DNA from 2 places in the Allobosea sp. 05T433 genome. Region 2 is predicted to be linked to the other one. Evidence: predicted binding sites of a transcription regulator. Region 2 holds the regulator's gene; the other holds the start of a gene.
The links. The regulator LexA, encoded in region 2, represses DNA repair genes until DNA is damaged. The targets are predictions, from matches to a motif close to TGTTCNNNNTGTGTTCNG.
Positions count from the first base shown of each region.

Region 1: a site for LexA is predicted at 2,423-2,440, ahead of recA (recombinase RecA). Genes of this name have one in related genera too.

Region 1 is NZ_JBFTKS010000010.1:155,919-160,431, forward strand. Features, by position in the region: gene cckA (cell cycle histidine kinase CckA) at 1-1,860, shown strand, start outside; gene AC1DGP_RS16190 (hypothetical protein) at 1,918-2,397, shown strand; gene recA (recombinase RecA) at 2,564-3,610, shown strand; gene alaS (alanine--tRNA ligase) at 3,792-4,513, shown strand, end outside.
Region 2 is NZ_JBFTKS010000011.1:128,602-133,114, reverse strand. Features, by position in the region: gene moaC (cyclic pyranopterin monophosphate synthase MoaC) at 1-432, shown strand, start outside; gene AC1DGP_RS17210 (molybdopterin molybdotransferase MoeA) at 429-1,640, shown strand; gene lexA (transcriptional repressor LexA) at 1,722-2,426, shown strand; gene AC1DGP_RS17200 (ComEC/Rec2 family competence protein) at 2,420-4,513, opposite strand, start outside.

The sequences.
Region 1 (4,513 bases), on a different contig from region 2:
GATCACGCACCGGCCGGCTTCCTCTCGATCGACGCCGATGGCGAAGTGCCCTATCTCAATGCCACGCTCTCGGGCTGGCTCGACTATGACCTCGCCCGCTTCGGCTCGGGCGGACTGCATCTCGACGACATCGCAACCTCGAACGCGGCTGCCCTGATCCAGGCCATTCGCGGGCAGCCCGGCGATGTCCGCGTCGAGGTCCTCGATGTCGATCTGCGCCGGCGCAATGGCACGACCCTGCCGGTCAGGCTGCATCATCAGGTTGCCTTCGGCAGCGACAGCCGCGCTGGCCCCTCACGCACGCTCGTGCTCAACCGGACGACCGGCGAAGCCGGGTCCGACGGGCGCAGCGATGCCGAAGTGCGCTTTGCCCGCTTCTTCCACTCGACACCGATGGCGATCGCGACTGTCGACCGCAACGGCGCGATCCTGCGCTCCAACGCCGCCTTCACCCGGCTGACGCAGCAGGGCCGCCAGCCCGCGACAATCCAGGATCTCGTCGCGCCCGGCAGCCTCGACGAGGCGCTCGCAGCGACCATGGCCGGCAGCAGCGACATCGCCCCGCTCGATGCCAATCTCTCGGGCGAGGACGGACGTTCGGCCAAACTCTATCTCTCTCCGGTCGCAGCGACCGAGGACAGCGATGGTGAGCGCGCCATCGTCTATGCGCTGGAGACCACCTCCGAGCGCAAGCTCAAGGACAATATCGACCAGGCCCAGAAGATGCAGGCTGTCGGCCAGCTCGCCGGCGGCATCGCGCACGATTTCAACAACGTGCTGCAGGTCATCATCAACGCGTCCGAGTTCCTGCTCGCCAGCCACAAGCCGACCGACCCGTCCTTCCCGGACATCATGCAGATCAAGCAGAACGCCTACCGGGCGGCCTCGCTGGTCCGGCAGCTGCTCGCCTTCTCGCGCCGCCAGACGCTGCGCCCGCAGGTGCTCGAGCTCGGCGACGTGCTCTCCGATCTCTCGTTGATGCTGAAGCGCGTCGTCGCCGACAAGGTCTCGCTCGACATTCGCCAGGGCCGCGACCTCTGGTCGGTCAAGGCCGATCTCGGTCAGCTCGAACAGGTCATCGTCAATCTCGCGGTCAATGCGCGCGATGCCATGCAGGACGGCGGCAAGCTGCAGGTCCGCACGCGCAACGTCGCAGCGGAAGAATGCGCCGGGTTCGGCCATCAGGCCCTGCCCACCGCGGACTATGTCATGCTCGAAGTCGAAGACAGCGGCACCGGCATCCCGGCCGAACATCTCGACAAGATCTTCGAGCCCTTCTTCACCACCAAGGAGGTCGGCAAGGGCACGGGGCTCGGCCTTTCCATGGTCTATGGCATCGTCAAGCAGACCGGTGGCTTCGTCTTCGTCGATTCGACCCTCGGCAAGGGCACGACCTTCCGCATCTTCCTGCCTCGTCACGTGCCGACGGAAGAGGAGATCGCCGCCGACAACGCTGCCAAGGAAGCGCCCAAGAAGGTCGCAGCCGATCATACCGGCGCCGGCGTCATCCTGCTGGTCGAAGACGAGGACGCGGTGCGTGCGCTCAATGCCCGCATGCTGATCTCGCGCGGCTATACCGTGCACGAAGCGGCCTCGGGCGTGGAGGCGCTCGATATCTTCCTCAAGCATGACGGCAAGATCGACCTCGTCGTCTCCGACGTGGTCATGCCCGAGATGGACGGCCCGACCCTGCTTGGCGAGCTACGTCAGCGCAACCCGGCCACCAAGGTCGTCTTCGTCTCCGGCTACGCGGAGGAGGCCTTCCGCAAGAACCTGCCGGAAGGCGAGCAGTTCCACTTCCTGCCCAAGCCTTTCACGATGAAGCAGCTGGTCGAGACAGTGAAGGCCGCGATGAGCTGAGGCGCGAGGCCGCGCAGGTAGCGAGGCGCGGCGTCCACGAACGATGCGGGCAGCGCGATGTCGGACGGGAACTCACGCAGATACCTGATCCTGCTTCTCGCCCAGACCCTGTGTGCGATCGTCGTGCTCGCCAATGTGCGGGGCATTTTCCTCCTGCTGATCGACAATATCGGAACGATCATGACTGCCACTCGCGGCAGCGCGTTGCAGACCGCGCTCGCGGTCCTGATCGGCCAGGCCTGCTACTGGTGGCGCCTGCGTCATGTGACCATCCCCGCCACCTATGGCGGCCTGGTGATCGGCCACTTCGTCTCCTTCGCAGCCCGGATCGGCTTCATCTTCGGCGGCGCTCTGTTCTCGCTCTATTATCTCCGGCACGTCCCGGAGCTCGATCTTGGCTATCTCGATCTGAGCTGGCGCGGGGCGCTCCTCATCGCCGTCATCTTCGCGCTCTACTGCTACACCCTGGAGCTGGAGCGGCTCGGCAACGCGATGCAGATCCGGGCCATGCAAGCGAAGGGCGACAGCCGGGCTTGAACAGCTCTGCAGGGAGGCGATGAATGAGAACAAAAAAAGAACTTGAAGACAGGAACAAACCGTGACCATATTTGCTCACGGCGCACATTGAGAAGTGATCGCGCCCCTGCCATAAGGAGCGCACGTTGTGAATCAGGCAAATCTCCGGCTCGTGGAAGGCTCTTCGATGGACAAGGCTAAGGCGCTCGATGCGGCGCTCTCGCAGATCGAACGGGCTTTCGGCAAGGGCTCGATCATGCGCCTGGGCAAGAACCAGCAGGCGATCGAGATCGAGACCATCTCGACCGGCTCGCTCGGGCTCGATATCGCGCTCGGCGTCGGCGGCCTCCCCAGGGGCCGCGTCATCGAAATCTACGGACCAGAATCCTCCGGCAAGACCACGCTTGCGCTCCACACCATTGCCGAAGCCCAGAAGAAGGGCGGCGTTTGCGCCTTCGTCGATGCCGAGCACGCACTCGATCCGGTCTATGCCCGCAAGCTCGGCGTCAATCTCGACGACCTCCTGATCTCGCAGCCCGATACCGGCGAGCAGGCGCTCGAGATCACCGACACCCTGGTTCGCTCCGGCGCCATCGACGTGCTGGTGGTCGACTCCGTTGCGGCCCTCACGCCCCGCGCCGAGATCGAAGGCGAGATGGGCGATGTCCAGCCCGGCCTCCAGGCGCGCCTGATGAGCCAGGCCTTGCGCAAGCTCACCGCGTCGATCTCGCGCTCGAACTGCATGGTCATCTTCATCAACCAGATCCGCATGAAGATCGGCGTGATGTATGGCTCGCCCGAGACCACGACCGGCGGCAACGCCCTGAAATTCTACGCCTCCGTGCGCCTCGACATTCGCCGCGTCTCGACGCTGAAAGAGCGCGACGAGGCCACCGGCAACCAGGTCCGCGTCAAGGTCGTCAAGAACAAGGTGGCGCCGCCCTTCAAGCAGGTCGAGTTCGACATCATGTTCGGCGAGGGCATCTCGAAGGTTGGCGAACTGATCGACCTCGGCGTCAAGGCCGGGATGGTCGAGAAGGCCGGAGCCTGGTTCTCCTTCGACAGCCAGCGCCTCGGCCAGGGCCGCGAGAACGCCAAATCCTTCCTCAAGGCCAATCCGGACGTTGCGGCGCGCATCGAGGCCACGATCCGGCAGAATTCAGGCCTCGTTGCCGATCGCATCCTCGATGAGGCGACACCGACCGACGATGATCTCGACGAGGGCGACGCCTGAGCCTTATCTCCGCGCCAGCGGCAGGGTATTTTTGGCGGGCGGCCCTTCGGGGCCGCCCGTTTCTTTTATGCGCCAAGGCCTTGTCACGGGAATTCTGGACAGGTGCAAAGCCGCTGACTAGAACCGATCCCAACCAGCAGGCCCGCCCGGCCACCCATCCTGAAGCAGAGTTCGAATTGCGATGAGCGGCGTCAACGAAATCAGGTCCACCTTCCTCGATTATTTCAAGGCGAACGGCCATGAGGTGGTGCCATCGAGCCCGCTCGTGCCACGCAACGACCCGACGCTGATGTTCGCCAATTCAGGCATGGTGCAGTTCAAGAACGTCTTCACCGGACAGGAAAAGCGCTCCTACCAGCGCGCCACGTCGGCGCAGAAATGCGTGCGCGCCGGCGGCAAGCACAATGACCTCGACAATGTCGGCTACACCGCGCGCCACCACACCTTCTTCGAGATGCTGGGGAACTTCTCCTTCGGCGACTACTTCAAGGAGCAGGCGATCACCCACGCTTGGACGCTGGTCACGCGCGAGTTCGGCCTGCCCAAGGAAAAGCTGACCGTCACGGTCTATTCCGAGGATGACGAGGCGCACGCGCTCTGGAAGAAGATCGCCGGACTTTCGGATTCGAAGATCATCCGGATTCCGACCTCGGACAATTTCTGGCGCATGGGCGACACCGGCCCCTGCGGCCCCTGCTCCGAGATCTTCTACGACCATGGCGACCAAATCCCCGGCGGCCCTCCAGGCTCGCCCGATGAGGACGGCGACCGCTTCATCGAGATCTGGAACCTCGTGTTCATGCAGTATGAGGAGGCCGCCGGCGGCATCCGCACCAATCTGCCGCGGCCCTCGATCGACACCGGCATGGGGCTGGAACGTGTCGCCGCCGTGCTTCAAGGCAC
Region 2 (4,513 bases):
GACAAGGAGGAGACCTCGCGCATCGCTGTCGCCGAGGGCTGTGTCGTCATGCAGCCCGGGACCCTGGCGATCGTGCGCGATGGCGACGCCAAGAAGGGCGACGTGCTTGGCACGGCGCGCCTGGCTGGAATCATGGCCGCCAAGCGCACGCATGAACTGATCCCGCTCTGTCACCCGCTGCTGATCAGCAAGATCAGCGTCGACCTCACCCTGGACGAGACATTGCCCGGGGTGCGCGTGAGCGCTGAGGTCAAGATGAAGGGACAGACCGGCGTCGAGATGGAGGCGTTGACCGCTGTCGGCGTCGCCTGCCTCACAGTTTACGACATGGTCAAGGCGGTCGACCGGGCGATGCGGATCGAAGGCATCAGGCTCGTCCACAAGTCAGGTGGAAAATCCGGCACCTTCGATCTCCCGGAAACTGCGCGATGAGCCTCACGCCCGTCCCCGTCGCCCTGAAGGCGCTAATCGACAGCGTTCCGGCACCGACACCATCAGAAACCCTGCCACTCGCACAATGCGTAGGGCGCGTGCTCGCCGCCGACCTGCAGGCGCTTCGGACCCAGCCCCCCTTTGCCAACTCCGCAATGGACGGATACGCCGTTCGCGCAGACGATATTGCGCCGGCAAATGAATTGCGTGTCATCGGCGAATCGGCTGCCGGTCGTTCCTTCTCAGGGATGGTCCGCTCCAATGAGGCTGTTCGCATCTTCACCGGTGCTCCGATTCCGGAGGGCGCCGATACGATCTTGATTCAGGAGAATGCGGACGGCGTCGGCACTGCGACGATCCGCGTGCGCGAGGGCGCCGAGCGCGGCAAGTTCGTTCGTCAGGCAGGATTGGACTTCTCCGAGGGCGAGGTGTTGCTTCTCGCCGGCAGCCGGCTCGACAGTGCGAGCCTCGGCCTCGCGGCAGCCATGGGCCACCCCATGCTCACTGTGCGTCGCAAGCCACTGGTCGCGATCCTCGCGACTGGCGACGAACTGGTCCAGCCCGGCGAGCCGGTTGGACCCGACCAGATCGTCGCGTCCAACAGTTTTGCGCTCGCCGCGCTGGTCGAGCAGGCCGGCGGCACGGCGCTCGATCTCGGGATTGCCCGCGATGATCATGCCGATCTCGCCGACAAGATTGGCCAGGCACGGAAGGCCGATGCCGATGTGCTGATCACCCTCGGAGGAGCCTCGGTAGGTGAGCACGATCTCGTCCAGGCAGCGTTGATCGGTCAAGGCATGGCGCTCGGCTTCTGGAAGATCGCCATGCGGCCGGGCAAGCCGATGATGATGGGCCGCCTCGGCCGCATGGTCGCGCTCGGCCTGCCCGGAAACCCCGTCTCGTCCATCGTTTGCGGACATCTCTTCGTCGTGCCCCTGCTCAGGACCCTCCTGGGCGTACCGGAACCGGAGCGCGATCTGAGTGAGCCTGCAATCGTCGGAAGAAATTTGCCGGCAAATGATGAGCGGCGAGACTATATGAGGTCGGAACTGACGCTCACTCCGGAAGGATGGCTGGCAACGCCCTTCGCCAAGCAGGATTCGTCGATGCTGGCCACTCTTGCCCGCGCCGACGCGCTACTCATTCGCGAATCGTTTGCTGCGCCGGCAAACAAAGGCGACAACTGCCGGATCATCCGCCTACGCTGAGCGCGCTTGCGGAACACAACGCGAACCTGTATGGTGTTCGTGCTTTGTTTCGATTCCATACAAAGAGCGCCGGCGGGAACCATGCTGACACGCAAACAGTTCGAACTGCTTCGTTTCATCCAGGAACGCCTGCGCGAGACAGGGGTGCCCCCCTCCTTCGACGAGATGAAGGACGCGCTCGATCTGCGCTCCAAGTCCGGTATCCATCGCCTGATCATGGCGCTGGAGGAGCGCGGGTTCATTCGCCGCCTTCCCAATCGAGCCCGAGCGCTGGAGATCATAAAGCTGCCCGAAGGGGCCGGCGGCCCTCAGGCGACGCGCGGACGGTTCAGCCCCTCCGTCGTCCAAGGGGGGCTTGGCAAGGTCCGGCCGATCGCACCGCCCCCGGACGAAGATGTGCGCTCCACGGTTGCGATTCCGGTCATGGGGCGGATTGCCGCCGGTACACCGATTTCCGCCATCCAGAGCCGCAGCCATACCGTGGCACTGCCTGCCGACATGCTTGGCCCCGGTGAACATTTTGCCCTCGAGGTTCGCGGCGACTCGATGGTGGAAGCCGGCATTCTCGACGGCGATACGGTGGTGATCAAGCGTCAGGACACGGCCAATACCGGGGATATCGTCGTGGCTCTGATCGATGACGAGGAAGCAACGCTGAAGCGACTGCGCAAGCGCGGCTCCTCGATCGCGCTCGAGGCTGCCAATCCCGCCTATGAGACAAGGGTGCTGGGACCGGACCGCGTCAAGATTCAGGGCCGCCTGGTCAACCTGATGCGGCGCTACTGAAGCGGCTCGTGTTCTTCGACAGCCGCCAGCGGCAAAGCCGGCGTGCTTGCAGGCCGCTCCCGCTTGCGGCTCCAGGGACGATCGACACCATCCTGCTCTGATAGATGGGCGCGCCAGCCGCCCTTGTTGCCGACAAGGGCGGTCGCGCCATCGCGCGACAATGCCCTGCGGTCGATCAGTCGTGCTGCGCACGGAGCGTTCCACGGAATCGGCGTGATGACCAGATCGGCGCGCCGACAGTCCTCGACGATGGCCAGGCGATCACGTGCAAAGGCAACGCTTCGTCCATCCTTGCTGCGGACGACACAACCCAACGTGTCGCAGGCCGCGCCTTCCCGCAGGCTGTTGTCGTCAGTCCGGCGATTATCGCCATCTGCGTTCAGCCATTGCTGCAGCACGAAGCGGCTCGGTTGCCCCGCCAGGATCATGCGACCATCGCCCCCGCGGACCAGGATGCCGGAACCATCGCGTTCGATCAGGATGTCGGGCCTGTCGGGCTTCGCTGCCACGAGCAGTCCCGCGATCAGGGGGGCGACGGCCAGGAAGCGCAGCGGTGTCGTCCAGAGCGTGATCCAGAGAAGCGCAGCGGCAAAGCATGCGAGCGCCGCGGCCCCGAATGCAGGAATGATCACCGCGGAGTGGTCGAATCCCGCAACCCAGCGCGCGGATTGCAGCACATAGTCCGAAGCGACTCCCATGAGCGCCCAAGCCGGCCAATCCAGGCCGAAGGGATAGGCGAGCACGCCGAAGACAGCGGCAGGCATGACGATCAGGGAAACGAAGGGCAAGGCGAGCGCATTGCCGAGCAGACCGAAGGGGTTGAAGGTCTGGAAGTGATAGGCACCGAACGGTGCGGTTGCGACCGTCGCCAGCACGGTCGTGACCGTGAGCCCGACCACCGCGATCCAGATCGGCCGTAGCGGCCAAGGCAGGTTCGCCGGCGCCTCGGAGTGGCCGCGATCCTCCCAGCGCTCGGCAAAGGCGATCAGCGCCGCGACAGCGCCAAAGGACATCTGGAAGCTTGGACCAAGCAGCGCGTCAGGCTCGCGCAGCAGAACGATCATCGCAGCGAGAGCCAGATTGCGCATGCTGAGCGCCGGGCGATCGACGAGAATCGCACCGAGCATGACCAATGTCATGATCAGCGAGCGCACCGTCGCGACCTCGGCTCCCGAGAAGATGCAATAAGCCGTGGCGCCGAGCATCGCGGCCAGGGCGGCGAGTTTCTTTATGGGCCAGCGCAATGCCAGCGTTTGCGATAGCGCCAGCAGGCCACGGACCAGGCCGAAGATCGTGGCGGAGGCCAGCACCATGTGAAGGCCCGAGATCGAGATGATATGATAGATTCCGGCCGCGCGGAGGTCGATATTGGTCGCCTCCGTGATGAGGCCGCGCTTGCCAGTAACCAGCGACGCCGCCATCGCGCCAGCCTGCCCTCCCCCGATCCCGGCGATGCGCTCCGTCAGGGCATTGCGCGCCCGGTCGACCGTCGCGCGTATCTGAAGCTCGAGCGGTGGCTGCAAGGGTGGTGGGGCGAGCGTGATCTTTCCGGGGATGGTCCCGACTGCACCAAGCCCTCGGAAGAAGGCGTCGCGCCCGAAGTCGTAGCCACCTGGTCGCACTGGACCGGGCGGCGGCAGGAGGCGCGCGACGGCAGCGATGTGATCGCCCGGCGAAACCGAACCACCTTTGACGTTGACCCGAACCCGCCGTGGCAGGCGTTCAGGCTCCACCCCGGCAATGCCGGTCACCAGGATCACGAGGCGCGCGCCGGCGTCGCGCGCCTCGACCGATTCGACAAAGCCGGTGAGTTGTCCCACGCGCATTCGATCGAGCATCGGTGCTGCGATCGTCGCCGTGCGCCAGGCCGCGGCACCAAAGCCGGCGAAGATGGCAGCAAGGCCGACGCAAGCGAGCATGACCGGGCGTCGGGCGCGCGACAGCGCTGCCATCGCAGCGGAGACGCCAAAGCCGGAGAGCGGGACCCAGAAGGATGGCTCGCGATCAGCCGCGAAATAGAGCAGAATGCCGGCTCCCATCAGCACCGGCAGCCAGAGAAACAGCCTTCTTCGTCCGGCCTCGATCGC